4 regions of the Nonomuraea sp. NPDC050783 genome follow, and region 2 is predicted to be linked to each of the others. Evidence: riboswitches for the same ligand, from Rfam matches in the RefSeq annotation. Region 2 holds a riboswitch; each other region holds the start of a gene.

Region 1 (7,619 bases), on a different contig from region 2:
CGGCGGCTCCGTAGCCGAGCAGCTCGCGCTCGCGCAGGAGGGTGGAGTACAGCTTCTCCCCCATGCGCCAGGTGCCGCCGCACTGGAAGCCCTCCAGGAAGGTCACCAGCTCGTCGAAGGCGCGGGCGGCGGGCTCGGCGGCCTCGGCCAGCCGGGCGCGCAGCCCCTCGTCCTCGACCATGCCGGGGATCGTCCTGGTGAGGAAGTTGCGGCCGGTGCGGGCCTGCCCGAGGCCGCGCTGGACGAGCAGCGGCGCCGCGAGGTCGGGGTCGAGGTTGGCGCGGCAGGCGGCGAGCACGCCGGGCACCTCGGCGAGCTTGTCGAGCGCGGCGGCCACCAGCTCGGGCTCCGGCTTGAGCCGGCGCTGGAACGGGGTGTACATCGCGCCGAAGACCGGCGACAGGTAGGCGGCCGGGTCGCGGCGCCACTCGGGCCAGGCCGCGAGCGCGATCGACCCTCTGAGCTGCGACACGACGAGGTCCCTGTCGATCTCGTCGTCGAGGGAGGTGGCCGGGAGTGCCGCGAGCCGGTCGAGCCAGCGGGCCTCCTCGCGCTCGCGGGCGGCCCAGCCGGCGGCGGTCAGGTCGCCGAGGGTGTGGTCGTAGCCGTCGGCTCCCAGGAGGCTGGCGAGCACGGGACGGTCGGAAAAATACCACTGGAGAAACTCGTCCACCGATGCACCATATCCTGAGCAAATGCCCCTGCAGATCACTGGCGCGCTCGGTGACCCCGACCTGCTCCGCCTCCCCTGGGACGTCCCCCTGCAAGACTGGCCGCAGCACCATCTGGTCGATCTTCCACGCGGCATCTCGCGGCACGTAGTGCGCTTCGCCCGCCTCTCCGGCAAGGTGTACGCGATCAAGGAGATCAGCGAGCGTTACGCCCGCCGCGAATACCAGCTCCTGTGGGACCTGGCCCGGCTCGACGCGCCCTCGGTGGAGCCGGTCGCGTACGTCACCGGCCGCGAGGAGGGCCTGGACGCCGCGCTGATCACCCGGCACCTGCAGTTCTCGCTGCCCTACCGCGCGGTCATGTCGGGCACGCTGCGCCCCGACACGCTCACCCGCCTGCTGGACGCCCTGGCCGTGCTGCTGGTGCGGCTGCACCTCAACGGCTTCTACTGGGGCGACTGCTCGCTGTCCAACACGTTGTTCCGCCGGGACGCGGGGGCGTTCGCGGCCTACCTGGTGGACGCCGAGACCGGCGAGATGCACCCGATGATCAGCGAGGGCCAGCGGCTGACCGACATCGACGTGGCCCACACCAACATCTTCGGCGAGATGCTGGACCTGGAGGCCGGCGGGCTGCTGCACCCGTCCGTCGATCCGATGGAGACCGCCGAGGACATCGTCGCCCGCTACCACCGCCTGTGGGCCGAGCTCAACGACAGCGAGATCATCGAGGAGGTGGACTGGCACCGCGTGGAGCAGCGCATCCGCCGGCTCAACCTGCTCGGCTTCGACGTGGCCGAGATGATGGTGCGGCGCAAGGTCGGCACCGGCCGGCTCATCGTGCGGCCGAAGGTCGTCGACGCCGGCCACCACCAGCGCCGGCTGCTCCGCCTGACCGGGCTCGACGTCGAGGAGAACCAGGCCCGGCGGCTGCTCAACGACCTCGACGGCTTCCGGGTGGCCAAGGGCCTGCGGCACGAGGACGAGGCCATCGTGGCGCACCGGTGGCTGGCCGAGGTGTTCACCCCGACGGTGGACGCGATCCCGGCGGAGCTGCGCGGGAAGCTGGAGCCCGCGCAGCTCTTCCACGAGATACTCGACCACCGCTGGTACCTGTCCGAGCAGGCGGGCGCCGACGTGGGCCTGGCCACGGCCGTGAAGTCGTACGTGGACAACGTGCTCGTGCACAAGCCCGACGAGAAGGCGCTCCTCCCGGACGAGCCCCCGGACGCCGATCCGCAGGCGGCGGATCAGTAGGCGACGGATCAGTAGGCGACGGATCAGTAGGCGACGGATCAGTAGGCGACGGTGATCCGCGTGCGCGGATGGGTGCCGCGCTCCAGCTCGTCGGCGACGGCCACGGCGTAGTCCTCGGCCGAGATGAAGCTGCGGCCCTGGGAGTCGGCGAGCAGGTCCTCCTGTCCGATGCGGTAGACGCCGGTGCGCTCGCCGGGCGCGATCTCGGCGGCCGGCGAGATGTAGGTCCAGTCGAGGTCGTCCACCTGCCGGAAGAAGCCGAGGACCGAGCGGCCGGCCAGGGCCTCCTTCTTGTAGACGTCCGGGAACTCGGGCGTGTCGACCAGGTCCACGCCCGGGGCCACCTTGAGGCTGCCGGCGCCGCCGACGACGATCAGGCGGCGCACGCCGGCCTCGCGCGCGCCCTCGACGAGAGCGCGGCTGGCCTCCATGAACGGGCCTTCCGGCTCGGTGCCGTCGCGGGGCGGGGCGATGGCCGAGACCACGGCGTCGTGCCCCTTGGCCAGGGTGGCGGTGTCGCGGACGTCGCCCTTGACCGGGCCGCCCGAGCGGCTGACGCCGGTCACCTCGTGCCCGCGGTCGGTGAGCTCTGCTACGACGCGCCGGCCGATCATGCCGGTCGCGCCAAAGACGAGGATCTTCATGCCGCCAAGAGTATCCATCGGATACTGGTTACTTCATCGTGCTATAAGTACCTTATGGATACCGGTGATGTCTTCGACCCTGATTGCCCCACACGAGTGGTCCTGGACAGGATCGGTGACAAGTGGTCGACACTGGTGCTGCTCAGCCTCCGGGGCGGGCCGATGCGCTTCACGCAGCTCCGCACGCGCATCGGGGGCGTCACGCCGAAGGTGCTCACCCAGACCCTGCGGGCGATGGAGCAGGACGGGCTGGTGACGCGGAAGGTGTTCGCCGAGGTGCCGCCGCGCGTGGAGTACACGCTGACCGAGCTGGGGCACTCGCTGCACGGGCCGCTGTCGGTGGTGGCCGAGTGGGCTGAACGGAATGTGGCGGAGATCCTCCGCTGCCGCGAGAGTTTTTCGTGACTCGCACCCTTGTCCGCCCTGCCCGGGCATGCCGTGGCCCGCGCCCGGTCCGGGGCGCGGGCCGCCGCGCGCCCGGGCTCAGGCGCCGCTCGTGAGCTTGGTGATCTCGCCGACGATCTCGGGCCAGAGCGCGCGCGGCAGGTCGTGTCCCATGCCGGGGTACGTCACCAGCCGGGCGCCGGGAATGGCCGCGGCCGTGGCCCGGCCGCCGGCCACGGGGACGAGCTGGTCGGCCTCGCCGTGCAGGACCAGCGCGGGCACGCTCACCCGGCCGAGTGCCTCGACGCGGCTGCCCGAGGCCATGATGGCGGCGAGCTGGCGGCCGGTGCCCGCGGGGTCGAAGCAGCGGTCGTAGGCCAGCCCGGCGAGCGTGGTGACGCGCTCGCGGTCCAGCTCGTAGCCGGGCGAGCCGATGACGGACCAGGTCCGCACCGCCTGCGCCAGCACGCCCTCGCGGTCCGCGGCCGGCCTGGCCATGAGGATCGCGGCCGCCTCGGCGGTCGGCGGGGCGATCTCGGGGCTCGGGGTGGACATGATGGAGGTCAGGGTCAGCACGCGCGCCGGATGGCGGATGGCCAGGGCCTGGGCGATCATCCCGCCCATCGAGGCGCCCACCACGTGGGCCCGCGGCCAGCCGAGGGCGTCCATGAGGCCGGCGGTGTCGTCGGCCATGTCGTCCAGCAGGTACGGCGGCGCCGCCCCGTGCGCGGGCAGGCCCGCCTGGTCGAGGTGGGTGGACAGGCCGGCGTCGCGGTTGTCGAACCGGACGACGTGGTGCCCCTGCTCGGCCAGGAGCTCGCAGAACTCCTCGTCCCAGTGGATGAGCTGGGCGCCGAGGCCCATGATGAGGAGCAGCGGCCGGCCTTCCGGCGAGCCGAAGCTCTCGTAGGCGATGTCGATGCCGTTGGCGGTTACGTGCGTGGTCACCGCACTAGAATGTCATTCTGGTGCGGTGACGTAAAGCTCCGCCGCAGGCCGCGTCAGCGCTTGGCCAGCCGTCTGAGGCGGTCGATGCCCAGCACCAGGCCCCCGCCGGCCAGGGCGAGCACGCCCGACAGCAGGGTGCGGCCCACGCCGCCGTTCTCCTCGGCCTGACCCACGGAGGCGGCCTCGACCGGGCGCCCGGTGGACTCCTCCTGCCCGGCGGGGGCGGAGGCGGGGGCGGAGGCAGGGGCGGGGGCGACGGCCCTGCCGGAGCCCGCGGCCGCCTCGGCGGTCCGCTCGGCCTCGGCGGCGGGCCGCTCGGCGGACCCGGTGGCGGACCCCGTGGCGGACCCGGTGGCCGGCTTCTCGGCTTCCGTGGCGGGCTCCTCGGCGGGCCGCTCGGGCTTCGTGGCGGCCGCGGGCCGCTGTGCCGGCTCGCTCGCCTCGGCCAGGACCTTCGGGGGCTCGGCCGGGTCGTTGTCGCGTACCGCCCAGGCGCCGGTGGAGAAGGCGACCGGGTAGTTCTTCTTGCCGACGCCGGGGCCCCACTTGGTGATGACGTACTGGACCTTGATGTGGCCCTGACCGCCGACGCCGTCCACGCCGAGCGTGCTGGAGTTGAACGTGCCGCCGGTCAGCTCGGCGAAGGTCTTGGCGTCCAGATCCAGCATGACGCCGCGGCTGGAGGGGACGCCGGGGCCGCGGTCGCCGACGAAGAACGGCGCCTTCTTGCCCTTGTAGAGCACGTAGCCCTCGGTCATGAGGGGCCAGCTCGGGCTGGCGGCCAGGCCCTTCTGCATGGGCTTGCCGCTGGCCGGCAGTCCCGTGTCACCGGCCCGGCCGGAGGCGTCGTCCCAGAAGTAGGAGGCCGTGGTCGAGCCCTTGAGCAGGATCTTCTCGTCGGTGTCGGCGTGGGCGGCGGCGCCGAGGGAGCAGGCGGTGAGCGCGCCGAGCGAACAGGCCGTGAGCAAGGCGAAGGAACGCAGGCCGGAGCGAGCAGACATGGAGCAGTGAGGTCCTTCGTGAGGGGACAGGGACGCGCTTCAGCGGAACTTCAGGGGAGAAGGGCGCAGCCAGGGAGGACACCTGACACAGGGGGCTGCGCGAAGCGCGGGAAAAGCCTGGTTGACAGGCTGCTCAGCGAGCGGCCGGCACGACGCCGACGGCGGAGATGGCGGCCCGGTGGGAGCCGGCGTCTGGAGGTGTGACGCGGTGAGACATGTGGGTGTTCCTCTCCATCACGCCTACCGGGTTAGCTGACGGGTTCGGACGAGGAGCTGCCCTACCGGCGCAGTGCCGGATTCACCCCAACAAGGTGGGTCCCCGGTTCCCGGCTGGTGCGGGATTCGGCTGGTCAATGGCCCACACTTAACCACCCATAACGGACGAACGCAAACGAATCGTCATGAATAGGACAAAAGATCTACCTATCCCCTAGGCAAAGAAAGAGGGGGCGCGGAATATCCGCGCCCCCTGCGTCGTCCGGATCTCAGCCGCCGCTCTTGCGCCTGAAGGATCGCTTGTTCGCGGCCGGACCGTGCGTCCCGTGGATCTTCGACGGGTCGCCGCCCTTACCGCCCGCGCCCCCGCCCGCATGCTGGTTGCGCTTGCGCTCCAGCGCCTCGCGGAACTTGCGCTTCATCTCGTCCTCGGGTGTTTCGCTGACTTCCGGCTCCGATGACTCCGCCATTGAGGACCTCCATGATGTTGGGGACCCTCACAGCTTCGCACGATGCTCCTTACGACGCGAAACTGGCCTCAACCTTGCTCTGCTGAACGGCCGGCACCTCCAGCCGCCTGCCGGGCATGGCGATCAGCGCCACGAGGGCGACCAGCGCGCCCGCCACGCCCAGCGACGGGATGACCGCGGCCGAGGCGGCGGCGTGCGCGGCGGGCAGGCCGTGCAGCGGCGCCTGCTCGGCCAGCGTCGAGGTGTAGAGGGTGCCGCCGACGGCCAGCGCCACCGAGCCGCCGATCTGGCGGAAGAAGGTGAGGTTGGCCGAGGCCGTGCCGATGTAGGCGGGCGGTACCGACTGCTGGACGGCCACGGTCAGCCCCGACAACATCGGCCCCATGCCCAGCCCGATCAGCGCCATCCACACCGCCAGCGCCAGGCCGCCGGTGTGCGCGGTGAGGCCGAGGCACAGCAGCGTGCCGGCCACGAGCAGGAACGGGGCGGCCACCAGCCACGGCTTGTAGACCCTGGTCCTGGACATGAGCGAGCCCATGATGGCGCTGCCCGCGACCATGGCCAGCATCATCGGGTAGATCCGCAGGCCCGACTCGGTCGCGTCGGCGCCCAGCGCCTCCTGGAAGTAGCGCGGCAGGAAGACGACGCCGGCGTACATGCAGAAGGCCGTGCAGAACGAGGTCACGTTGACCAGCGTGTACGTACGCACGCCGAACAGGTGCATCGGCATGATCGGGTTGGCCGCCCGCCGCTCCACCACCACGAACACCACCAGTGCCGCCAGCGCCAGCAGGATCGGCCCCGCCACGGGCAGGTCCACCCACGTGTGGCCGTCCAGCCCCTTCTCCGTCAGCCCCAGCAGCAGCGCGGTGATGGCCACCGTGAAGACCGCGATGCCCGCGTAGTCGGGGCGCCCGCCGCCGCCGGTGCCCGCCCGGCGCGGCAGGCGCAGCGCGACGACCGCGATCACCAGCGCGCCGAGCGGCACGTTGACGTAGAAGGCCCAGCGCCAGCTCGCGTGGTCGGTGAACAGGCCGCCGAGGAACGGCCCCGCCAGGTACGTCAGCCCCATCACGCCGCCGAGCGCGCCCTGGGTGCGGGCACCCCGCGGGCTGCCCGGCGGGAACATCTCCATCACCAGCGCGAGCGACAGCGGCAGCAACGCGCCCGCGCCCAGCCCCTGCAACGCCCGGAAGGCGATGAGCTGCACCATGTCCTGGGCCACGCCGCACAGGGCCGAGCCCACGACGAACACCACCATCCCGATCAGCAGCAGGGGTTTCCTGCCGTGCTGGTCGGACAGCCGGCCGTAGAGCGGCACAGTCACCGTCGAGGTGAGCAGGTAGGCGGTGACGACCCAGGTGTACAGCTCGCCGCCGCCCAGCTCGGCGACGATGCGCGGCAGCGCGGTGCCGACGATCGTCTGGTCGAGCATCGCCAGGAACATGCCGCCCAGCGCGGCCACCAGGACCGCGACACCCGGCTCCGTCTTCGTGTCATTATTCACATGTGAAGACTGATATGTAAGAGCTTACATGTCAAGTCTTCGCTATGCTGAAACCATGTCCCTGCGGATCGCGCTCCTGGGGCTGCTCTCGGCCGTGGGGCCCGCGAGCGGCTACGACCTGGCGAAGAAGTTCGAGCTGTCGCTCAACCACGTCTGGCAGGCCGGGCACACGCAGATCTATCCGGAGCTGCTGAAGATGGCCGCCGACGGCCTGGTGGACGCCGGCTCCGAGGGCGTCAGGGGCCGCAAGACCTACACGATCACGCCGGAGGGCAGGCGGCGGCTCCACGAGTGGATGACCGAGCACGCGCCCGCGGTCGTGGTGCGCAACGAGGTCGCGCTCCAGGCGTTCCTGCTGCCGCTGCTCGACCGCGACGACGCGATCGCGGTGGTCGAGCGGATGAAGGCCGGTTTCGAGGCGCGGCTGGCGACGTTGCAGTGCCAGCCCAGCGGCGGGATCGGCTCGCACGCGCTGAAGCTGGGCCTGGCGCAGGTGCGGGCCAGCATCCGGTGGGCCGAGG
Region 2 (7,619 bases):
GCGAAGGCCCGCATCCGGGTCTCGAACAGCCGCACCCCGCGCAGCACCTCCCCGGCCTGCTCCAGCGCCGCCCGTCCGGCGTCGGTCGCCCGGACGCCGCGCGGCAGCCGCTCGAACAGCCGCACCCCCGCACGCCGCTCCAGCGTGGCGATCTGCCGGGACACGGCCGGCTGCGTCATGGACAGCTCCTCGGCCGCCGCCGAGAACGAGCCGAGCCTGCCGACCTCCACCAGAACCCGCAACGACCACAGATCAACCATGCGCCCAGCTTATGGGTTCCATGCCAGACCCGCAGTGGTGCGCATGGGAGCGAACCCGCATGCTCGACGCATGGAGAACCTGGACAACCACCAGCAGGCATGGCTCGACGAGGAGCTGCCGCCGGGCCCGCAACGCGTCCTGGACGCCGGTTGCGGGCGTGGCGAGCTGGCCGCGGCACTCATCCGGCGCGGCCACGAGGTCACCGCGATCGACAGCGCGGCGGAGGCCGTGGCGGCGGCCCGCGCGGCCGGGGTGCCCGCCCTGCGTGCCGACCTGACCGTCCGCGACGGCGCGCCCTTCTACGACGGCGGATCGTACGAAGTGATCGTCATGTCGCTCTCGCTGCACCACATGCACCCGCTCGGCGCGGCACTCGACCACGCGTACGACCTGCTGATACCGGGCGGGACGTTGCTGGTGGACGAGTTCGCGTGGGACTGGGCGGACGCGGCCACCGCCGCCTGGTTCTACGATGCCGGATCGTTGCTGGCCGCCGCCGGCGTGGCGGACTTCCCGCGGGAGGGTGGCGATCCGGCTGGGCGGTGGCGCGCGGCGCACCACGACCATCATCCGGCGGCGGACATGCTGACGGCGCTCGGCGAGCGGTTCGAGGTGGTCAGCCTGCGCCGTGAACCGTACATAACCCGATATATCGGCGGAAAGGTCGTGAACGGTCACACCAAGGTCGTCGAGGAGCTGTGGCGCATCGAGCGTGACCGGCTCGCCGCCGGCGCCCTCGCGGCGACGGGGTTCCGGATGAAGGCGAGAAAGGTGTGACAAAAGTGACGAATGGGACCTTACACCGGGCTGTGCCGCGAATTGTGAGCAGGGTCACATTCGGGTAACAGCGTCTGGTGTTCCAGCAGGGGTTTCGATCCTGACTGGACTTCCTTTCTGATCTTTACAACCTGCCGTTCCCTTTGCCGATCCGTGACCTTTCGGCGTAACTTCTGGCGTCGCGACGGCACGCCATGTCGCCGCGAACCTCCATCGGTCCCCCCGATGTGTGCCAGATACCAATCCGCCGGTCGCGCCCGTACGTCCCCATGCGAACAACCTCAACGGGCGGCGACCTGCCGAATCCGTGCAGCCAGGAGCACGGAGCCGGGGAACCACCGATCCCGTCCCCGGGATCAGGGGTGAATCGGCGCGTATCGCGCCGTAGGGCTACTTCCAGGCCCGAATCCGTCAGCTAACCCGGTAGGCGTTCGTGGAAGCTCCAAGGAGAAATCCTGTCTACCTCCCCGCAGAACCCCCGTCTGTCCCGCCTTGCCCTGAGTGGCGCGGCGCTCACGATGACCGTGACGGCCGGAGGGACGATCCTCCATGCCCCAGCGGCTCAGGCGGCGACGACGAGCGGCTCGGCCGCGGCCTCCACCGTCACCACCACCACCGCCACCACGACCTCCGTGGCCAGGGCCGGCACCGCCGCCAGGTCGGCGAAGGCCAAGGTGAGGTCGGCGAGGACCGCCAGGGCCGCTCGGCAGAAAGCGAGGGCCTTCAAGGCCGTCGCCGTGGCCAAGAAGCAGATCGGTGACCCGTACCGCTACGGCGGCACCGGGCCCGGCTCGTTCGACTGCTCCGGACTCGTCCAGTACGCCTGGAAGAAGGCCGGGGTGAGGCTCCCGCGCGTGGCGAGCAGCCAGTTCGCCCGTATCAGGACGAAGGTCTCCTGGAAGAGGCTCAAGCCGGGTGACCTGATGTTCTTCAGCGGTCTCGGCCACGTCGGCATGTACGTCGGCAAGGGCAAGATGATCCACTCGCCCAGGACGGGCGAGCGGGTACGCATCGACAAGCTGAGCGGATGGCGCAGGTCGTCGTTCGTGGGCGCGGCCCGTCCCGGCGCGTGACAGCGGCCCCGCCACGGCCCCGGAAGGGACCGTGGCGGGGCCGCCCGTCTTCGTCCCCTTTGTCTTCGTCCCCTCTGTCTTCGCCTCTGTCTTCGCCCGGCGCGACTACTACTATCGGGCATCGTGTCCGAGCAGGTGAGCCGACGGGGTGCGGTGACCGCCCTCCTGCTCCTCGCCACCGCCCTCGCCCCGGCCGCGGACGCCCCTCTCACCGGCCCCTCCTCGCCGGTCCCCGGAGCGCGCGGCCTCTGGCCGGGGGAGTCCGTCACCGTCAGGGGAGCGCGGGCCGTGGTCGTCGGGCACGGGACGCCGCCCGCCACGCTCGGCGAGCTGGCGCGCCGGGCCGACACCGCCGCCCTCCGGGTCGCCGACGTCCTCGGCGGGCCGGTGCGTCCGCTGATCGTCGTCCCGCGCTCCGCCGCCGAGGCGGCCCGGCTGGCCGGTACGGGCCCGATCGACGGCCTGGCCGCCCTGGCCGACGGCGACCGGGTGATCGTCGTCCCCGAGGTCTTCGCCCGGCTCAACCCCACCGGCAGGGACGTCGTGCTCGCCCACGAGCTCACCCACGTCGCCGCCGGCACCGACCGGCTGCCGGTCTGGCTCTACGAGGGGTTCGCCGACTACGTCGGCTACCGCGACTCGGGACTGCCCGTACGGGTCGCCGCCGCCGAGCTGGCCGATGAGGTGCGAGCCGGACGCCTGCCCAGCGAATTGCCCGGACCTGCGGCTTTCGCGGCGGACGGGCGGGACCCGGCGCGGCTCGCGCGGGCGTACCAGGAGGCCTGGCTGGCGTGTCGATTCATCGCTGACCGGCTCGGTGAGGGGACCCTGGTACGGCTCTACCGTGCGGCCCAGGTGGTCGGCGTCCATCGGGCGCTCGCCTCGCTGGGGCTCTCCGCGGCCACGCTGACGGCACGGTGGCGCGCGTACATGCGAGAGCAGCTCGCGTAGGAGGGGGAGGCAGATGAGCGAACGGCAGGAGACGGACGACTCCGCGCCCGAGGCGGGCACGCCCGCCGGCGGTGACCGGGCGGACGGCCTGGAACAGGGTCATGGTGGAACCATGGCCGCGACGAAGGACGACGACCACCAAGGGCCCGGCGACGCCCCCGGGTTCGGCGGCGACCCCCGACCGGGCGACCACCTCCGCCCCGGCGACCGCCTCCAACCCGGCGTGCTGCCCGCAGCCGACGCGAAACGGCCCTCCAGCACGGACGGGCCCTCCGGCGCGGAACCCGCTGGGACCGGCGAAAGGGCCGGGACCGAGCAACCCACCGTGACCGGCGACCGAGCCCGGACCGCACAACCCACCCAGGACGGCGACCGGGCCGAGCAGGGCGACCCGGCCGAGGGTGACCGGGCCGAGGGCGACAATCGGGCCGTGGGCAGCGATCGGGCCGGGGGCGGAGAACGAACTGCTGAAGGCGGGGAGCGGGCTGAGAGCGGGGAGCCGGGTGAGGGAGCCGCCGGAGAAGGGCGGCGGACGGACGGGAGCGGGGACCGGGCGGTCAGCGGCGGTCCCGCGTACGACGAGAAGGCCGGCCCGCGCCACCTGCCCGGCGATGCCCGGCTGCGCCGCCAGGCCGCGCTCGCCCTGGCTGCGCTGGCCGCCGTCATCCTGGCGGTGGTCGCGTTCAGCACCCCCTGGCACCTGCTGGACACGGGCCCGCCCGACCCGGCCCGCGACTTCAGGGCCGCCGAGATCGCCCGCTCGCAGGCGTTCGACGCCGCGACGAGCCTGCCGAGCTACATCGCGCTGGCCCTGTCGGTCCTCCTCGCGGCCCTCCTGGTCGCCACCCCGCTCGGCGCCCGGCTGACGGCCTGGCTGCGCGGCCCGTGGTGGCTGCGGGTGATCCTGGGCGTGGTGGTCGTCGTCGCGGTCACCGAGGCGATCCGCTGGCCTCTCGGCATGTGGTTCGAGACGGTCATGCGCGAGTACGGCCTGTCCACCCAGGGCTGGGCGTCGTGGACCGGCGACCGGCTCAAGAACGCGGGGGTGGAGACGTTCCTGCTCGCCCTGATGCTGGTCGTCCTGGTGGCGCTGGCGCGCAGGCTCCGGCGCTGGTGGATCCCGGCGGCGGTGGGGGCGTTCATGCTGACGGTGGCGGCCTCGTTCGTCTACCCCGTGGTGTTCGAGCCGATGTTCAACGACTTCACGCCCATGCGCGAGGGGTCCCTGCGCACGAACCTGCTGGCCATGGCCGAGCGGGACGGCGTCCCGGTCGAGGACGTGCTGGTGGCCGACGCCTCGCGCCGCACGACCGCGCTCAACGCCTACGTCTCCGGCTTCGGGGCCACCCGCCGCATCGTCGTCTTCGACACGCTGCTGCGGGCTCCCCAGCCGGAGGTGGAGCTGGTGGTCGCGCACGAGCTGGGCCACGCCAAGCGCGACGACGTCCTGTACGGCACGCTCATCGGCGGGCTGGGCTCGGCGCTGGGGGCGGTCCTGCTGTTCCTGGTCTTCGGCCCGGTACGCCGCCGCACCGGCGTCACCTCGATCGCCGACCCGCGCGCGGTCGGGGTGGTCATGGGCCTGATGAGCCTGGGCTCCCTGCTCTTCGGCCCCGCCCAGAACGTGGTCAGCCGGCGCATCGAGGCCAGGGCCGACTTCCACTCGCTGGAGCTGACCAGGGATCCGGCGACGTTCGTGGCCATGCAGAAACACCTGGCTGCGGTAAATATTTCCGACTTGTCGCCGGATGCGGTGGAATATGTGCTCTATGCCTCTCATCCCTCCGGTCCCGAGCGCATCGCCATGGCCCGCTCGTGGGCGAGACTGAACGGCGTCCCCGTGCCGTGACCCGTGCCGTGAACCGTGCCGTGACCCGTGCCGTGACCCGTGCCGTGCCCCGTGTCGCGACCGGCGCGGCGGCAGGCGCGGAGACCGACACGGGGGCGGCGGCCAGGGTGGTCGTCGTCACCAACGACTTCCCGCCCAGGCCGGGCGGGATCCAGTCGTTCGTGCACGGGCTCGCGCTCCGCACGCCGGGCGTGGCGGTCTACGCCCCGGCCTGGCCGGGGTGCGAGGAGTTCGACCGGCGCCAGCCGTACCCGGTGGTGCGGCACCCGACCCGGCTCATGCTGCCGACCCCCGACGTGGCGCGCCGCGCCGCCCGGCTGGTGGCCGAGCACGGCGCGCGGACCGTCGTCTTCGGGGCGGCGGCGCCGCTCGGCCTGCTCGCGCCGCACCTGCGCCGGGCCGGCGCGCGGCGGGTGGTGATGCTCACCCACGGCCACGAGGCGTCGTGGGCGAGCGCGCCGGGCTTCCGCGCCGTGCTGCGCAGGATCGGCGAGCACGCGGACGTGGTGACCTACCTCGGCGACTACACCCGCCGCCGCCTGGAGGCCGCCGTCGCGCCGGGCAAGCTGGTCCGGCTGGCCCCGGGCGTGGACGCCGGGCAGTTCCATCCCGGCGTTCCCCCGGCCGAGCCGGAGCTGGCGGGCCGCCCGGTGGTGGCCTGCGTGTCGCGGCTGGTGCCGCGCAAGGGCCAGGACCAGCTCATCAGGGCCTGGCCCCGGGTGCTGCGGGCGGTGCCCGACGCCGTCCTGCTGCTCGTGGGCGGCGGCCCGTACCGGAAGAAGCTGGAGCGGCTGGCCGGCGGGCACCCCTCCATCCGCTTCACCGGGACCGTCCCGGCGGCGAGCCTGCCGGGCTACTACGCCGCCGCCGACGTGTTCGCGATGCCGTGCCGCACCCGCTGGAACGGCGTGGACGTCGAAGGGCTCGGTATCGTGTTCCTGGAGGCGTCGGCCACGGGGCTGCCCGTGATCGCCGGGGCGTCGGGCGGCGCGCCGGACGCCGTCCGTCCCGGCGAGACCGGCCTGCTGGTGGACGGCGAGAGCCCCGGCGACATCGCCCAGGCCGTCATCGAGCTGCTGACCGACCCGGACAAGGCGCGCAAGATGGGCGCGAGCGGCCGCGACTGGATCACCCGCGCATGGACGTGGGACCAGGTGGCCGCCCGCTTCCGTGCCCTCCTCTGACCGTGCCCTCCTCTGACCGTGCCCTCCTCTGACCGTGCCTTCTTCTGACCGTGCCTTCTTCTGATCGGCTCGCCCTCCTCCGGCGGTTACCCCTTCGTCGCGCCCAGCGTCAGCCCGGCCACGAACTGCTTGTGCAGGAGCTGGAAGACGACCAGCGTCGGCAGCGCCACCAGCACCGCCCCGGCGGCCAGCAGGTTGTAGTCGGTGAAGAACTGGCCGCGCAGGTTGTTCAGCGCCGAGGTCACGGGCAGCTTGTCGCCCGAGGACATCAGCACCAGCGCCCACAGGAAGTCGTTGTACATCCAGGTGAACTGCAGCGTGGCCAGCGCCGCCAGCACCGGCCGGCACAGCGGCAGCGTCAGCCGCCAGTAGCGTTTCCACACCCCGGCCCCGTCCACCAGCGCCGCCTCGGTGATCTCCTCCGGGATCGTGCGCATGAAGTTGGCCAGCACGAAGACGCAGAAGCCGAACTGGAACGCCACGTGGATGAGGATCAGCCCCAGGTAGGAGTCGTACAGCGACTGCGAGTCCGACAGCCAGGCCGGCAGCGGGATCAGCGTGTAGAGGGTGTAGAGCGGGGTGATGAGCACCTGCGGCGGCAGCAGGTTGCCGGCGGTGAACACGATCAGCAGCGCCCGGCGGCCGGGGATGCGCAGCCGCGCGATCGCGAACGCCGTGAACGAGGCCAGCAGCAGCGTGACCACCAGCGCGGGAGCCACGATGATCAGCGTGTTGAGGTAGTAGCGGGGCAGCTCGGCCTGGCTCCACGCCTCGCCGTAGTAGTCGAGCGTCAGGTGCTCGGGCAGCGAGAGGTAGCCGAGGCGGGCGGTCTCGTCGTACGGCCGCAGCGACGCGTACACCGCCAGGGCGAGCGGCAGCAGCCACCCCAGCGCCACCAGCGCGAGGAACGCGTGCAGCAGCACCCGCAGCGGTCGTACCCGCGCCCGTGCCCGGGGCGGGGCCGTGCCGGCCGTCATCGCTCCTCCCCGCGGAAGAGCTGCGACAGGTACGTCACGATGAACCCCAGCGAGATCGCCAGCAGGATCACCGCGATCGCCGAGCCGAACCCGATCCGGCTCGCCTCGCCCACGATGTTCTCGGTGACCAGCACCGACAGCAGCTCCAGCCCGTTCCTGCCCTTGTTGATGGCGTAGACGATGTCGAAGGCCCGCAGCGCCTCGATCACCGTGATCACCAGCACGATCACGTTGACCGGCCGCAGCGTCGGGAAGACCACCCGGAAGAACGTCTGCCGCTCGTCGGCGCCGTCGATGGCCGCCGCCTCCTTCAGCGCCGGATCGACGGCCTTGAGCCCGGCCAGGTAGATGATCATGACGTAGCCGACGTGCCGCCAGCCCGCCGCGACCATCACCACCCAGATGTTGACGGCCCGGTCGCCGAGCCAGTCCACGTGCAGCCCGGTCACCGCGTTGAGCACGCCGTAGTCGGAGGACAGGACGAGCTGGGCGATGAACCCCACGACGGCCAGCGACAGCACGACCGGCATGTAGAGCGCGCTCTGGT
Region 3 (7,619 bases), on a different contig from region 2:
CCGCGCGGCGGTCACCACGGCGCTGGCCCGCCCGGCGTCGGAGGAAGAGCTGGCCGACTACCTGAGCCCCTGGCGGGAGGCCCGGGTCCGCCGCTCCTGGATGGCGCTGGCGGGCGCCGCCGACAGCCGCTACACGCTCGACCTGGTGCCCGCCCTGCGGGCCGACCGGACGCCGAAGCTGCTGGTGTGGGGCGAGGACGACACCTTCCAGGAGGTGCGGTACGCCGAGCGCTTCGCCGCCGAGATGCCGGAGACCGAGCTGGTCCGCGTCCCGCGCGCCGGGCACATCCCGATGGAGAACGACCCGGCCGCGGTCACCGCGGCCCTGGCCCGCTTCTTCGCCTGAGGGGGCGGGCCGGAGCCAGGCTCAGGAGGCGTACTCCGGGTAGCCGTAGCCGACGACCTGCGACTTCGGCCGGACGCGCTCCTCCACCTTGCCGTTGCCGGTGTTGCCCTCGATCGTGGAGATCGTGCCGTCCCTGTTGTCCTTGACGACGAACCCGACGTGGTTGATGTCGTCGAGGTCCTTGCTGCCGCTCCAGGAGAAGAACACCACGGCGCCGGGCTTGGCGAGGGTCCCGAAGCGGTCGTTGGCCTCGAACCACTTGGCGTAGGTGACGGTGTAGGCGTCCCAGCCGACCTGCGGGCGGGCGCCGGTCTTCTCGCCGACCCAGGAGACGAACATGGCGCACCAGGGGGCGTTGAGGTAGTCGGCGGGCCTGCCGCCGTCGCGGGCGATGGTCTCGGCGGCCCGCCGGGAGGCGGCGTACCACTGCTGGTACGGGGTGCCGCCGCCGGCGTCGTTCTCGCTGGTGCCGACCTGGGAGCGGGCCAGGGCCAGGACCTGGTCGGCGGTGACGCTGATGCGGGTCTCGTCGTTCGTGCGGGACCGGGGCGCGGCGTGGTCGGCGGCGTGGTCGGCGGCTGGGGCCTGCCCGGTGATCTGCTGCTCGGGAGCGGGGGCGCTGTCGGCGTTCGCGGAGGCGTGCGCGCCGAAGGCGCCGGCGATGACGGTCGCGCCGAGCGCGGCGCGGGCGATGCTCATCTTTCGGGCAGCGGTGATGCGGTGCTTGGCCATCGAGGGGCTTACTCCTTGCTTCCATGCCGCTTACCGGGTTAGCTGACGGGTTCGGGCGTGGAAGCTGCCCTACGGCATGTCTATGCCGATTCACCCCAAGGACGTGGGTCCCCGGTTCCGCGCACGGGCGGATTCAGCGGTCACAGGACGATCCTGTGATGCGATGTCACTCGCGATGGTCAGACATAGTCGGACAAACCGGACGTATGCCCTGAGATGCCCCACAAGGTAATACATGTGGCAAGGGGATTACAAATCCCTAAAAGTCCAGCTAGCCGAGTTGCCGCCGCGCGTCGGCCAGAAGCCCCATCATGGCAAGGGATTCGTCAAGAGGCATGATCGCCGATTCGGTCCTGCCCTCGGCCACCGCCGCGCGGACCTCGCGCAGCTCGCCGGCGTAACCGTTGTCGGCCGGGTCGAGCACGTGCTCCTCCGCCTCCGTGCCGGGCGGCCCGGTCAGCACGATCCGCTCCGGCGCCCAGAACGGCGCCGGGAGGTGCGCCCGCAGCCCGGTGCCCACCACGTGGGCGTCGTTGGGGTAGTGCGCCAGCAGCGAGGCCGCCACCAGGGCGTGCCCGCCCCCGGGATACACGAGCACCCCGGCCGCCTCCGCGTCCACCCCACTGGGCGCCAGGGAGCCGGTCACCCGCAGCTCGGCGGGCCGGCCGAGCAGGAGCTGGGCCAGCCCGAACGGGTAGATGCCGAGGTCGAGCAGGGCGCCGCCGCCCAGCTCGGGCGCCCACAGCCGGTGCGCCGGGTCGTAGGGCAGCGAGAAGCCGAACGACGCCTGCACCGAGCGGATCTCGCCGAACCGCTCGTCGGCGGCGAGCCTGCGGATGAGCGGGTTGAACCGCATCCACATCGCCTCCATGAGGAAGACGCCCGCCTCGCGCGCCAGGCGCACCATCGTCGCGGCGTCCTCCACGGTGGCGGCGAGCGGCTTCTCGCACAACACGGCCTTGCCGTGCGCGATCGCGGCCGCGGCCACCGGCAGGTGCTGGGCGTGGGGCGTGGCGACGTAGACCGCGTCCACGGCCGGGTCGGCGCACAGCTGCTCGTAGGAGCCGTACGCCGACTCCGCGCCCAGCGTCGCGGCCAGGGCCTGGGCCCGCCCGAGGTCGCGGGAGCCGACGGCGGCCACCCGCATGCCGGGCTCGGCCGCGATGGCCGCCCCCACGGTCCGCGCGATGCCGCCGGTCGCCGCTATGCCCCACGTGAAATCTCGCACAGGGCGAGATCGTAGACGGGTCAGGCGGCGTTGAAGGTGTCGGGGTCGGGTCCGAGGCGCTTGCCCTGGTTGAGGGCCCCGATGGCGGCCATGTCCTCGGTGTCGAGGATGAAGTCGAACACGTCGATGTTCTCCTTGATCCGCGCCGGCGTGGCGGACTTGGGGATGACGACGTTGCCGAGCTGCAGGTGCCAGCGCAGCACGATCTGGGCGGGCGTCCTGCCGTACTTCTCCGACAGCACCCGCAGCGCCGGGTCGCCCAGCAGGCCCTTGCCCTGCCCGAGCGGGCTCCACGCCTCGGTGAGGATGCCGTTGGCCTCGTGGAACTCCCGCATCTCGCGCTGCTGCAGGTAGGGGTGGAGCTCGATCTGGTTGAGCGCCGGGGTGATGCCGGTCTCCTCCGTCAGCCGGGTGAGGGTCCGGACGGTGAAGTTGGACACGCCGATCGCCCTGGCGCGGCCGTCCCGGTAGATCTTCTCCAGGGCCTTCCACGCCTGCACGTACTTGTCCTGCCGCGGGACCGGCCAGTGGATGAGGAAGAGGTCGACGTAGTCGAGGCCGAGCCGGGACAGGCTCTCCTCGAACGCCTGCTCGGCGCGGCCGTGGTCGCCGTTCCACAGCTTGGTGGTCACGAACACCTTCTCGCGCGGCAGCCCGCTGCCGCGCACGGCGCGGCCCACGCCCTCCTCGTTGCCGTACGCGGCGGCGGTGTCGATGTGCCGGTAGCCGGTCTCCAGCGCGATCCGTACGGCCTGCTCGGCCTCGTCGTCGGGAATCTGCCAGACGCCGAACCCGAGCTGCGGGATCTGCACGCCGTCGGTGTTGAGCATGAGCGAGTTCATACCTCCCATTGTTCACATCGCGTTCCGAGCGCCTTAAAGCGGCAGGGGTAACTTAACGGGGTCATGAACGGGCCATCACCCCCACTGGGAGGGCCCATCACCCGGCTGGGAGGGCAACGAGTGGTCGCACGGGCGTCGGCCTGGGTGGAGTCCCCGCTCCAGATGCTGTGCGCCGTCGAGGCCCACCACGCCGGGCTCCTCGGGCCCGAGACGGCCGTCGTGCCGCGCGCGGGCCTGCGGCCGCTGAAGGCCACCCGCGCGGAGCTGCGCTCCCTCGTGCTGCCCGACGGGCTGGTGCTGGCCGAGCCGCGCGAGCGCATGCCCCGCCGGGTCCAGGCCGTCGGCGACGCCTTCTCCGGCAAGGTGCAGCTGCGCTGGCTGGCGTCCTGGCCGGGCCGCGTCGTCATCGTGGACGACGGCCTGGCCACGCTGCGGCTGCTGGAGCTGCTGGCCGCCGGGCCGACCCGGCCGCTGCTGCGCGCCCGCGCCGAGCAGGCCGTGCCGCGCGCCGCGCTGGGCCTGGCCGCCGCGCTGCGGCTGCGGCTGAGCGAGGTGTCGGTCTTCACCGCGCTCAGCGTGGGCGACGAGCTGGCCGCGGCCGTCCGCGCCGCCGGCGTCGAGCTGGTCCGGCACGACTTCGCCTGGCTGCGGGCCCAGCCGCCGAGCGCCCACGGCCCGGCCGAGCGCACGGTCGTGCTCGGCACCTCGCTGGTCCGCAACGGCCTGGTCCACCGCGACCGCTACCTGCGCTGGCTGAACGAGCTGGCCGCCCAGGAGCCGCTGGCCTACTACCCCCACCGCCGCGAGGACCCGGTGGACGTGGCGCTGATCCGCGAGCGCCCCGGCATCACCGTGCACGACGCCGGCGCGCCCGCCGAGCTGACGCTGCGCGGCCTGAGCCCCGGCCAGCGCGTGCTCAGCCTCCCCTCGACCGCCCTCACCTCGCTGCGGGTCCTGCTCGGCCCGCGCGGCGTCGCCGTCGAGCCCGTGGACGTTCCCGACGACTGGTGGACCAGCAGGGCGGCCCCCGCCCTGCGCTCGCATCTGACTGGAGTGCCCGGTTGAACGTGTTGGCGGTTGCCGACTCCGACTCGTACCTGAAGTGGGCGGCCTGCCTGCTCGACGACCTGCCCGCGGGCTGCGCGACGGACCTGGTGGTGGTCCGCACGCCGATCGCGCCCTCGCCCGAGCAGATCGCCGCCGCCGTGGGAGGCCGGGCCGCGCCGCCGGTGTTGTCGGCCCGGTCGGTGCGCCGGCTGGCCGAGCGCGTCCGGCCCGACGTGATCCTCGTGGCCTGCACGGGGCCGGTGGTGGACGTGCTGGTGGCCGAGGTCCTGGACGGGCTGCGCCCACGCCCGGTGTTCGCCAGCGGGCTGCCCGGCATCTCGGTGCCGGCCACGGAGAAGGCGTGGATCTTCCGCAGCGGCTGCGACCTGTTCGTGGTGCACAGCGAGCGGGAGGCGGCCGAGTTCCGCGAGATCGCCGGGCGGCTCGGCGGGGGAGGGGCGGTCGGCCTGGCCCGGCTGCCGTTCCTGCGCGCGGGCACGGCCGTGGCGGGCGGCGACCGGGTCGTGTTCGCCACCCAGGCCAAGGTGCCGCGCGAGCGCGAGCAGCGCGAGCGCGTCCTGCGGGCGCTGGCCGGGCTGGCCGCCCGCCGGCCCGACCTGGACGTGGTGGTCAAGCTGCGCGCCCTGGAGGACGAGCGGCAGACGCACAACGAGCGCCACCACTACCAGCGGCTGTGGCGGGAGATGGGCGAGCCGGGGCGGCTGAGGTTCGCGGCCGGGCCGATGCACGAGCACCTGGCGCGGGCGGCCGGGTTCGTCACGGTCAGCTCGACGGCGGCGCTGGAGGCGATCGCGCTGGGCGTGCCGTCGCTGGTGCTCGCCGACTTCGGCGTCAACGCCGAGATGATCAACCTGGTGTTCGAGGGCAGCGGCCTGCTGGGCACGCTCGACGACCTGGCCGCGGGCGATTTCCGCGCGGCCTCGCCCGCCTGGTGCGCGGCCAACTACTTCCATCCCGCCGAGCGCGCCGACTGGGCGACGCTGCTGGCCGGGCTGGTCGCCGCCCGGCCGGGCCGGCCGGCCACGTCACTGCTGGACGGCCCCGAGCACGCGGCCGCGCGGCGGCGGGCCCGGCTGCGCGTGGAGGTGCACCCGTCGATGTTGCGGGCCGGCTACCGGGCCAGGCGGCGGGTGCGCCGCTACCTCAGGGCCCTCACCTGAGCGACGCGCGAGGGGCCCCGGGTCGTACCTCCCCCGGGACCCCCTCGCGCGTTCCTACATGGCGGCCCGGATCTTCCTCCGCAGCCGGGACAGCGCCGTCGGCCGGTCCAGGAACCCCAGCGTCTCCAGCCGCTTGCGCTTGAAGTAGCGCGCGTCGAAGGCGATCCGCTCCGGCCGCAGCCCGGGATGGGCCTCCGGCTGCATGCAGTAGCCGACCGAGCGCACCAGCTCCTCCAGCTCCACCGGCGGCGGGTCCTCGACGCTCCCGTCCGCCGACAGGCGGGGCAGCAGCGCGTCCACGACGGTGACCGGGACGCGGTTGCTGTTCTCGTACGGGGTCAGCCGCTCCAGCACCAGCCCGGTCCCGTACGAGGCGACCGGCAGCCCGAAGTAGCGCCGCGCGGTGACCAGCCCCGTCGAGAAGCAGCCGACGACCAGCTCGGGCCGCAGCGCCGCGAAGCACACCTCGGCGGGCACGCTCTCCCCGGCCACCGACAGCCGCACCCCCAGCCGGCCGGCCGCGGCCCGCAGCAGCCGCGCGTGCCGCCGCCCGGCCGCCGGGTGCGGCTTGAACAGCACGTGGTCGTGGCCGCGGGCGGCCAGCGCCCCGAGCATCGTCTCGTGCAGCCCCGCCTCCTCCTCGGCGCTCAGCAGCTCCAGCGCCGACAGGTACTGGCCGAGGACGACCGCCCGCGCGTCCGGCAGGTCCGGCGCGGTGGCGGCCACCTCGGCCACGATCGCGAGGAAACGCTCGCCGGGCAGCACCTCGGGCGGCACGCCGTACTCGCTGAGCAGCAGCGGCGTCAGCCCCGGCACCAGGTCCAGGTGCAGCAGCCGGGTGACGCGGCGGAAGATCTCGGCCGGCAGCGGGTCGCGGGTGGGGCCGTAGCTCATCAGCCCGTCGGAGTAGACGGTGATCGGGCAGTCGCGCACCAGCCCGGCGATCGTGCGGGCCGGCGGCACCGCGATCGACTCCAGCACCAGCTCCTCGACGCCGTCCAGCCCCCAGTGGGAGCGGATCAGGCGCTCCATCATCGGCACCTCGATGACCCGCGCCCGCCAGTCGGACGGGTGCAGCGGCGCGATGAGCTCGTTCCAGGAGTGCACCGCGTCGAAGCGCGAGCGCAGCGCCGCGAAGCCGGGCGCCTGGTCCAGCGGCGTGGCCACCTCCGGGACGGCCGCGTTGCTCGACACCACGAGCACGCGCCGGCCCTCGCCGAAGCGGCCGTCGTCGATCGCGGCGGCCAGCGACATCGCCCCGAACAGCGTCGAGGCGTAGAAGACCCTCACTTACGTCTCCTCCCGGTCGCGGCGGACCCGGACGTGCGGGCTGGGGGGCAGGTCGGGCACGAGGGCGCGCAGCCGCGCCTCGCGCTCGACCGACATCCGCGCCACGGCCTCGCCCACCAGCTCCCGGGGCAGCGAGCGCACCATCCGCGCGCCGCGCTCCTCGAAGCGGGCGCGCAGCGGCGGCGTGAACCGGTCGCCGAGCTCCAGGTGGTGGGCCAGCAGGGCGCAGAAGTTACGCACGGCCTTCGGCAGGAACTCCGGCTCCAGGCCGTCGAGGATCAGCTCGAAGGCGTCGAAGAAGTGGAGCTGCCGCTCGTCGCCGACCTGGGTGAGCGACCCGGCGACCTGGCGCCGGTAGAACACCCCGGCCAGCGACACCACGGCGAACGAGGCCGCCTCCCGGTGCAGCCGCCAGATCCACGGCCGGTCCTCGGCCGTGTGCAGCGAGCCGGGGAAGTGCAGCAGGTCGCCCAGCGAGCGCCGGTAGATCCCGGCCCAGGCGTAGGGGTAGTCCACCATGGTGCGCACGTCCGCCGGCAGGATCGCCCGGCGGGGGTCGAGCACCGCGTTCCTGGGCGCCGCGAGCGGGGCCCGGTGCACGACCCGCTTGCGGCCCTCGACCTGCACGTGGTCGGCGCGTACGAAGTCGCAGCCCAGCCCCTCGGCGGCCTCGACCAGGCGGGCCAGGTAGCCGGGGGCGAGCCAGTCGTCGCCGTCCATGAAGGTCACGTACCGGCCGGACGCCTTGGCCAGGCCGGTGTTGCGCGCGTCGGCCAGCCCGACCGCGGTGGCGTTGCGCACCACGGCCAGGCCGGGCAGCTCGGCGCGGAAGTCGTCGATGATGTCCGGGGTGGCGTCCACGGAGCCGTCGTCGACGACGATGAACTCGAAGTCGGGCCGGGCGTTGCGGCCCAGCGAGGTGAGGGCGTCGGCGATGTACCGCTCGCCGTCGC
Region 4 (7,619 bases), on a different contig from region 2:
GCACCGGCGTGCCGCCCAGCTCCGCGTCCCGCAGCGCGACCCGCCCGGTGAGCTGGACCGGCGGATCGTGCCGCAGCACCTCCTCGACCACCTGCCGCGGCCGCTCGGCGGCGTGCGGCAGCAGGCCGTGGCGGGCCAGGGCGAGCACGCCGTTCGCGATGAGGTTGACGGTCGTCTCGTGGCCGGCCACGAGCAGCAGCACGCAGGTGGCCAGCAACTCGTCCTCGGTCAGCTCCTCGACCTGGACCAGTGCGCTCAGCAGGTCATTTCCGGGCCGCCGTCGCCGCAACTCGGTAAGGCGCCGAAAATAGTCACGAAACTCACTTCCGGCCCGTCCGGTTTTCGATATCAGCTCTTCTGTAAGCATGGGGTCAAGGCCACGGGCAAGTGCCTCGCTCCACCCGCGGAAACGCTCCCGATCTTCCGGCGGCACCCCCAGCATCTCCGTGATCACCATGACCGGCAGGGGATAGGCGAAACCGGAAACCAGGTCGGCCTCCCCGGGCAGCGCGGCCAGCAGCCCGGCGGCGATCGCCTCGACGCGGGGCCGCAGCCGCTCGACCATGCGCGGCGTGAAGGCCCGGCTGACCAGGGCGCGCAGCCTGGTGTGGTCGGGAGGGTCCAGCCGGAGGAAGGACTGTACGGGCTGACCTGGCCCTTCGTGACCGGGAGGCGGCGATCCGTGCCCGAAGCGGGGGTCGCGCAGCATCGTCCCGCACAGCTCGTGATCGGTCAGGACGAGCAGCCCGGCAGGCGTGCGGACGATCGGCCCGCGCTCGCGCAGCACGTGGTAGCGCGCATAGGGATCATCCAGAAAACCGGGGTCGGAGGGATCAAAACCCAGGACGTCCACCGGGTGGGGAGAGGAGGGAGAGGCAGCCGCGGACCGCTCAACGGGATCGGTCATCACGCGTCCAGGATCCGGGCGGCATATGGCGAGTACGTCACATATGCGGGATCATGTCAATAGCGCTCGTCAAGGAGCGGATTTATCGTGCTTGACGACCTTTCGGAGATGCGTTTACCGTCTGCGAGACGAGCGGCTTTGGCCCGTTGTATGGTCCAAATTCTGCTGTTGGGGGGGAGGGCTCCCGATGGATGTGCTCACTGAAGGCGTTGAGCTGAGCCATGCGGATCTGGCTTTACTCGGCGAGCTGGCCAAGGGCGTCACGGTAGATCGCGTGGGCAGGCGTCTGGACATCAGTGGGAGGACGGTGCGCCGCCGGTTGCGCGGCATCTGTGACCGGATCGGCGTGGCCACGGCCATCGAGGCCGTGGCCTGGGCGGCACGCCGCCAGCTCATCTGAGGCTCGCGGCTCATCGACAGGGAGGGACGAAGCAGGACGGACCGGCGCTCAGGAGGCGGGCGGCCGGTTCGAGAACGGGGTCAGTCCGCGACGCGGACCGCGCCGGCGAAGGGCCGGTTCGCGAGCGAGGCGACCCGCACGACGTCACCCGTCCGCGGGGCGTGGATCATCATGCCCCCGCCGATGTAGATGCCGACGTGGTGCAGATCGCTGTAGAAGAAGACCAGGTCACCCGGGCGCAGCTCCTCCCTGGAGACGTGCCGGCCCGCGGTCCACTGGTCGCCGGTGTAGTGCGGCAGCGAGATGCCGACCCGCTGGAAGGCGGCCATGACCAGGCCGGAGCAGTCGTAGGAGCTCGGGCCCGCGGCGCCCCACACGTACGGCTTGAGCTGCTGCGTGAGCGCCCACCTGACGGCCTCGGCGGCCTTGCCGCTGCCCGGGATCGGCAGGTTGACGCGGACCGCGCGGGTGCCGGGCTGCCCGGCCTCGCCGAGCGCGCGCCGGTAGAGGCTGCTCTCCGTCCTGGCCACCAGCTTGGTGATCTTTTCGCGCTTGGCTTCGAGGTCGGCGACGATCCGGCGCAGCTCCTCGATGCGGGTCTTGGCGCCGGCCTCGGCGCGGGTGGCCGCGTCCATGGCCTTGAGGAGCTGGTTGACCTCCTCGCCCTGCTGGGCCTCCAGCGCCTGCGTGGTGGCGGCGCGGTCGAGGAACGCCTCGGGATCCTTGGCCTGGGTGAAGGCGAGGGTGCGGTTGAGCCCGCCGGTGATGTAGGCGTTCTGGGCGAGCATGACGGCCTTGGCGCGCTTGGCGGCCAGATCGGCCTGGCTGTCGGCCAGCGTCTTCTGCGCGGCCTCTGCGGCCTTCTTGGCGGTCTTGTACTTCTCCCGCTGGCCGTTGTACTGCTCCGTCAGCGTCTCGATCTCGACGTGCAGCTTCTCGACCTTGTCGGACAGCTCCTTGAGCGACGGCTTGGGATCCGCGGACGCCGGGGCTGTGGGGACGGCGACCAGGAGCGCGGCGACCACGGTGGCCATCACTCCGAGCCGGAACGGCCGCCGGAGCCGTTCCGCGGGGCGGGCACCGGTGCCCGCCGACCTCTTGTTCCCACGCGTACGCGTGCGCTTCACCAACCAGCTCCTTTCCTCGACGCCTACCGGGTTAGCTGACGGGTTCGGGCCGGAGCAGCCCTACCGAAGACTCGGATTCACCCCGTGATGGCGTGCGGCGGGCGCCATCGGCGGTTCCCCGGCTTCCCTTGCGGGAATTGGGCGTGTTCCTCACGTACGACACGCGGGGAACATCGTCGCTGGACACTAATGCACTCCCGGTTCCTGCTCAACCAGAACTGCTTGATCTGTTGAGGTTTCACAACTGAAGGGTCACAAGGTGATCTCGTGATCAAGCGTACAGAAGAGACTTTATGTCCTCTTTGCCGTTGGTTCTGCCGGACGGACGTCGATGCCGGGCCTGTCCGCAGGTGACCGGGGCGTGGCGTGGAACGGCGCGGGCAGAGGGAGATAAGTCCGAGCCGTAATGACATCTGTACTCTGGAGAGCCATGGAGCAGGTGGCCGAACTGACAGTGCCCGAGACCGCGGTGGTGGTCCGGCGTGCCCGCACGCCCGACGTCCGCGGGATCAGGCGCCTGGTCGACACCTACGCGGGCGCGGGTCCCCGGCTCCTGGAGAAGACCACGGTGACGCTGTACGAGGACGTACAGGAGTTCTGGGTGGCCGAGCTCGGCGGGCGGGTCGCCGGCTGCGGTGCCCTCCACGTCCTGTGGGAGGACCTCGCCGAGGTCCGTACGGTCGCCGTCGATCCGGAACACCGCGGCATGGGCATCGGCCACCGGATCGTCGAGGCACTCATACAGCAGGCGAAGGATCTTGGTCTGCGACGTGTATTCTGTCTGACTTTTGAGGTCGACTTCTTCGCCAGGCACGGTTTCCGCCCCATCCAGGGAACACCCGTCTCCCCTGAGGTCTACGCCGAGTTGCTGGCCTCGTACGACGAGGGTGTGGCGGAGTTCCTCGACCTGGAGCACGTCAAGCCGAACACCCTGGGCAACACCCGCATGCTGCTCCATCTGACATCGGGTGACGCAGGCCTTGACCAGACGGAAAGGTGATTGTTGATACCTATGTCGATACGTTGGGCAGCACAGGCATGTGCCCTGACATGTGCCACATGCGCACTCGAAGCGAGGTGACACGGTGAGCACCGGACAGCCGCCGTATCCACAAGACGAATCCGGCGAGAACTCCGCGCCCGGCAATCCCCACTACGGGCAGCAGAACCCCGGCCGCCACCCCGGCGAGCCGGACCCCGACGCCACCGTGGTCGGCTACCGCGCGGACGACGCATTCGGTCAACCCCCCTACAACCAGCAGCAGGGCTACGGCCAGCAGCCGCAGTACGGGCAGCAGGGCTACGGCCAGCAGCCCCAGTACGGCCAGCAGCCGCAGTCGCAGCCGGACTACGGCCAGCAGCAGTACGGCCAGCAGCCGCAGTCCCAACCGGGCTACGGCCAGCAGCCCGGCTACGGGCAGCAGCCGCAGTCCCAGCCGGACTACGGGCAGCAGCAGTACGGCCAGCAGCAGGGCTACGGCCAGCAGCCCCAGTACGGGCAGCAGCCGCAGTCGCAGCCGGACTACGGGCAGCAGCAGTACGGCCAGCAGCCGCAGTCCCAGCCGGGCTACGGTCAGCAGCCCTCCTCGGGCCAGTACGGCGCCCAGCCGGGTTACGGCCAGCAGCCACAGTCCCAGCCCGACTACGGCCAGCAGCCCGGTTACGGCCAGCAGGGCTACGCCCAGCAGCCGCAGTCGCAACCGGACTACGGCCAGCAGCCCGGTTACGGGCAGCAGCCGCAGTCGCAGCCCGACTACGGCCAGCAGCAGTACGGCCAGCAGCCGCAGTCCCAGCCGGGCTACGGCCAGCAGCCTTCCTCCGGCCCCGGCCAGTACGGCGACCAGCAGTACGGCCAGGCGTACGGCTACGGCCAGCAGGCCCAGCCGGACTACGGCCAGCAGCAGGGCTATGGCCAGCAGCCGGGCTACGGTCAGCAGCAGGGCTACGGGCAGCCGGGCTACGGCCAGCAGCAGTACGGCCAGCAGCCCGGCTACGGCCAGCCGGTCGGCGTCCAGCCGCCCGGCGCCCCCGCCCCGCTCGCCGAGTGGTGGCAGCGCCTGGTGGCCAGGCTGATCGACGGCGTCATCCTGTTCATCCTCAACATCGTCGTCGGCCTGATCTTCGGCCTCCTCTTCGTGGCCACCTACAGCTCGCTCGACGGCAGCAGCTCCGGGTTCGCCTCGTCGATCGTGGTCGGCATCCTGTCGTCGGTCGTGGTGACCCTCCTCTGGGTGGCCTACGACTTCTTCCTGCTGAAGGCGAACGGCCAGACCGTCGGCAAGATGGTGATGGGCATCAAGGTCGTCCCCGTCGGCCAGGCGATGCCGCCCAAGGGCCTGCCGACCGACGCCGCGCTCAAGCGCGCCGTCGGCACGTGGGGCTGGTGGGTGCTCAACGCCGTCCCGATCCCGCTGATCCCCGCGCTGCTCGCGTGGGCCGGCGTCGCCGTCAACGGCGCCTCCCAGCTCTGGGACAAGCCGTTGCAGCAGACGTTCGCCGACAAGTTCGCGCGGACGGTGGTCGTCAAGATCAAGTAGTCCGCGGACGTCACCATAGGGGCCGGCTTCCCGCCGGCCCCTATGTTTTGCCCGCGGGGCCGTACCAGAATGGGAGGACCTGCACGCCCCGCCGGGGCCGCCGACGACGCGAGGTGGAGGTTATGGCCGGTACGGTGCCGCGCGCGGACACGCTGCCGGCGGAATGGTGGGAACGGCTCGCCGCCCGGCTGATTGAAGCGCTCGTCTTCGGGGTCTTCTATTACATTCTGTTCATCGCCCTGTGGGGCATCTTCCGAACTGTCGGGATGTTGCAGGTCTTCGACGGCCGGTTGCCCGGTGTGGGCGCCTGGCTGGTCGCCGGGGCGGCTTATGCGGGCTACGACTGGTGGGCCCATTCCCGGGGCGGCCGCACGTTCGGCAAGGTGATCATGCGGATTCGCCTGGCCCCCGGCCGTCCGGCGTCCGGCGCGGCCCTGAAACGGGCCCTGGTCTATCCGGGGCCGCTCATGCTGGTGGGCATTCCGGTGGTCAATCTCCTCGCCGGAATGTTGCTGTTCGGGGTGGGTCTGCTCATCCTGATGGACAAGCCGCTGGAGCGTGGTCCGCACGACCGGCTGGCCGGAACGCGTGTGGTAAAAGATCTTCGCTGAGCCTTCCGCACCTGCGCCGACGCCTTTTCGCAAAGTTTTCGCTTGATCCGGTAAGGAGTCTGGAGAGACTGGCATTAGGCTATGGGGCGTCCGGGTTGCCGGATGTCGGCGCCCCTGCGACGCGCAGGGCATGTGTGTGCCGCTATGGTCGGATGCGGGCGGTTGTCGCCGTACGCTGCACAGGGGTCACGATCTCAAGGCGGCGACCCCGGGCGCATATAGCGCCCCCCAAACCCTGTCTGCCGTGGAGGCGAGGACGAATGGAAGCCCTAACGGACGTATTGTCAGCGCTCATCCCCCCGGCCGTGGTGGCCGGAGCCTTCATCTTTGGCGTGGTGAAGTTGGTCCGGTACGAGGGCCCCGGGCGGCACCCTAAGCCTCAGGAGCCGGCCGAGAAGCAGAACTGATCGGCCAGTCAGCGAATCCCGCAGTGGCTGAATTGTCTCAGCGCCTTTCCGGGTATATGTTTGGGCAGGCGAATGAAACAATGCCCGCGAAAGGATTGCGTAGATGGCCAAGCAGATCCAGGAGATTCTCATCGATGACCTCGATGGGGGCGAGGCCAATGAGACGGTCAGCTTCGCTATTGACGGCTCCTCCTATGAGATTGACCTCAGCGACCTTAACGCCAAGAAGCTGAGGGACGCGCTCTCGCCTTTCGTGCAGCACGCGCGCCGGGCGGGCGCCGCAACCTCCGCACGTCGTCGCGGTCGTAGCGGCAGAAGTGCGATGAGCCGGGAGAAGAGCGCGGAGATCCGGCAGTGGGCCAAGGCCCACGGTCTGCCGGTCAGCGAGCGTGGCCGTATCGCCTCGACCGTCGTCGAGAAGTACGAGGCGGCTCACTGAAAGAGCCGTCGTACGACCATGCGCTTATGCCGTTCGCCTTGGACCCCGGCGGCCGCCATAAGCGCATGATCATTTACGGCGGCGTTCCAAATACCGGAACGCCGCGGCGGACGAACCGCTGACTCGTCCATATGCGGGCGTTTTGGCCGCGTGTCACGGCCCCGTGCCCGGTGCCGTTTCACCGGGCGGGCGCCCGCATATGTGAAGGCGTGATGTCCGTTCTGCCCGAATGCTGAATGCTGAGGGCGGCCCGTTCCTTGAGGCGTGCCCGGGGGACGCCGGAGCGGCGATGCCGTAACGCGCCGGGGGATTGATGGCGTGACGGCCGGGGATTGCGGCGATCCGGACGCGGGAACGTACGTTGAATGGGGTATGCGGGCTCCCGCCCCCGTTCCTGGGTAAAAGCTGTGAATCTTCGCCGAGGGGGCCTAATCCGTGATCTCCACTCGCGCGGGGGCCGCCGCCGCCGTCCGGTAACCCTGCTGACCGGATGGGGATTGACCGGGGGAGCGGTAGGTACCGGGTCATGCTCAGGGCGTAGCGCGCTCACTTGGCCTTCCATTGCCGGACGACATACAGTGATTGCGTAACAGAGATACGGACGCGGCATCACCGGCGATGCGGCGGGCGCGGCCCCTCGACGGGCAGGCGGCCCGGGCGTCCGGGGGCCGATCCGTGTTGATCTGGGTGCGTCGCGGCGGCAATTCAGTGTCGCCTCCCCGTAGCGGCCTAAACATCGTTCGCTTGCGGCGTATCGGGAACACGTCACCCCCTAACAGTAGTTGGATGGAGGGTGAACGCCCTGCTCTCGGGGAACGTCTCTGCTATAGAGCGTGTCAGAGGCGATGGGCACGGTTCGCCGAGCCAGGGCTAGCATGCGGGAGGACGGGACCGGATTTACCGGCCTGACTGACCGCTCTGTGAGGAGCGACGAGATGTTCGAGAGGTTCACCGACCGAGCGAGGCGTGTTGTCGTCTTGGCCCAAGAAGAGGCCAGGATGCTCAACCACAACTACATCGGCACTGAGCACATTCTTCTTGGCTTGATCCACGAAGGTGAGGGCGTTGCCGCCAAGGCTCTGGAGAGCCTGGGCATCAGCCTTGAGGGTGTGCGCCAGCAGGTCGAGGAGATCATCGGCCAGGGCCAGTCGGCTCCGTCGGGGCACATTCCCTTCACCCCGCGGGCCAAGA

Evidence for each region. A riboswitch is a leader RNA that binds a small molecule or an ion and turns the genes downstream of it on or off. The one in region 2 is predicted to bind cyclic di-AMP.
Region 1: linked by a shared signal. The riboswitch ahead of AB0H75_RS23345 (hypothetical protein) and the one ahead of AB0H75_RS10400 (C40 family peptidase) in region 2 are both predicted to bind cyclic di-AMP.
Region 3: linked by a shared signal. The riboswitch ahead of AB0H75_RS17890 (CHAP domain-containing protein) and the one ahead of AB0H75_RS10400 (C40 family peptidase) in region 2 are both predicted to bind cyclic di-AMP.
Region 4: linked by a shared signal. The riboswitch ahead of AB0H75_RS16420 (NlpC/P60 family protein) and the one ahead of AB0H75_RS10400 (C40 family peptidase) in region 2 are both predicted to bind cyclic di-AMP.

Annotation. Positions count from the first base shown of each region.
Region 1 covers NZ_JBFAHK010000008.1:152,282-159,900, forward strand. Annotated here, with positions in the region: gene AB0H75_RS23320 (DUF885 domain-containing protein) at 1-673, opposite strand, end outside; gene AB0H75_RS23325 (DUF4032 domain-containing protein) at 696-1,928, shown strand; gene AB0H75_RS23330 (NAD(P)-dependent oxidoreductase) at 1,967-2,572, opposite strand; gene AB0H75_RS23335 (winged helix-turn-helix transcriptional regulator) at 2,627-2,977, shown strand; gene AB0H75_RS23340 (alpha/beta fold hydrolase) at 3,056-3,904, opposite strand; gene AB0H75_RS23345 (hypothetical protein) at 3,958-4,905, opposite strand; cyclic di-AMP (ydaO/yuaA leader) riboswitch at 5,128-5,263, opposite strand; gene AB0H75_RS23350 (DUF5302 domain-containing protein) at 5,391-5,591, opposite strand; gene AB0H75_RS23355 (MDR family MFS transporter) at 5,641-7,098, opposite strand; gene AB0H75_RS23360 (PadR family transcriptional regulator) at 7,154-7,619, shown strand, end outside.
Region 2 covers NZ_JBFAHK010000003.1:486,581-494,199, reverse strand. Annotated here, with positions in the region: gene AB0H75_RS10415 (LysR family transcriptional regulator) at 1-260, opposite strand, end outside; gene AB0H75_RS10410 (class I SAM-dependent methyltransferase) at 331-1,038, shown strand; cyclic di-AMP (ydaO/yuaA leader) riboswitch at 1,326-1,483, shown strand; gene AB0H75_RS10405 (hypothetical protein) at 1,601-1,765, opposite strand; gene AB0H75_RS10400 (C40 family peptidase) at 1,776-2,111, shown strand; gene AB0H75_RS10395 (hypothetical protein) at 2,235-3,062, shown strand; gene AB0H75_RS10390 (M48 family metalloprotease) at 3,076-4,911, shown strand; gene AB0H75_RS10385 (glycosyltransferase family 4 protein) at 5,019-6,095, shown strand; gene AB0H75_RS10380 (carbohydrate ABC transporter permease) at 6,182-7,072, opposite strand; gene AB0H75_RS10375 (carbohydrate ABC transporter permease) at 7,069-7,619, opposite strand, start outside.
Region 3 covers NZ_JBFAHK010000006.1:86,920-94,538, forward strand. Annotated here, with positions in the region: gene AB0H75_RS17885 (alpha/beta fold hydrolase) at 1-346, shown strand, start outside; gene AB0H75_RS17890 (CHAP domain-containing protein) at 368-1,078, opposite strand; cyclic di-AMP (ydaO/yuaA leader) riboswitch at 1,091-1,227, opposite strand; gene AB0H75_RS17895 (Gfo/Idh/MocA family protein) at 1,350-2,306, opposite strand; gene AB0H75_RS17900 (aldo/keto reductase) at 2,327-3,148, opposite strand; gene AB0H75_RS17905 (hypothetical protein) at 3,269-4,213, shown strand; gene AB0H75_RS17910 (DUF6716 putative glycosyltransferase) at 4,216-5,376, shown strand; gene AB0H75_RS17915 (polysialyltransferase family glycosyltransferase) at 5,431-6,666, opposite strand; gene AB0H75_RS17920 (glycosyltransferase family 2 protein) at 6,667-7,619, opposite strand, start outside.
Region 4 covers NZ_JBFAHK010000005.1:389,464-397,082, reverse strand. Annotated here, with positions in the region: gene AB0H75_RS16430 (cytochrome P450) at 1-907, opposite strand, end outside; gene AB0H75_RS16425 (LuxR C-terminal-related transcriptional regulator) at 1,095-1,307, shown strand; gene AB0H75_RS16420 (NlpC/P60 family protein) at 1,388-2,434, opposite strand; cyclic di-AMP (ydaO/yuaA leader) riboswitch at 2,440-2,588, opposite strand; gene AB0H75_RS16415 (amino-acid N-acetyltransferase) at 2,865-3,434, shown strand; gene AB0H75_RS16410 (RDD family protein) at 3,520-4,971, shown strand; gene AB0H75_RS16405 (RDD family protein) at 5,094-5,582, shown strand; gene AB0H75_RS16400 (Lsr2 family protein) at 6,093-6,428, shown strand; gene AB0H75_RS16395 (ATP-dependent Clp protease ATP-binding subunit) at 7,364-7,619, shown strand, end outside.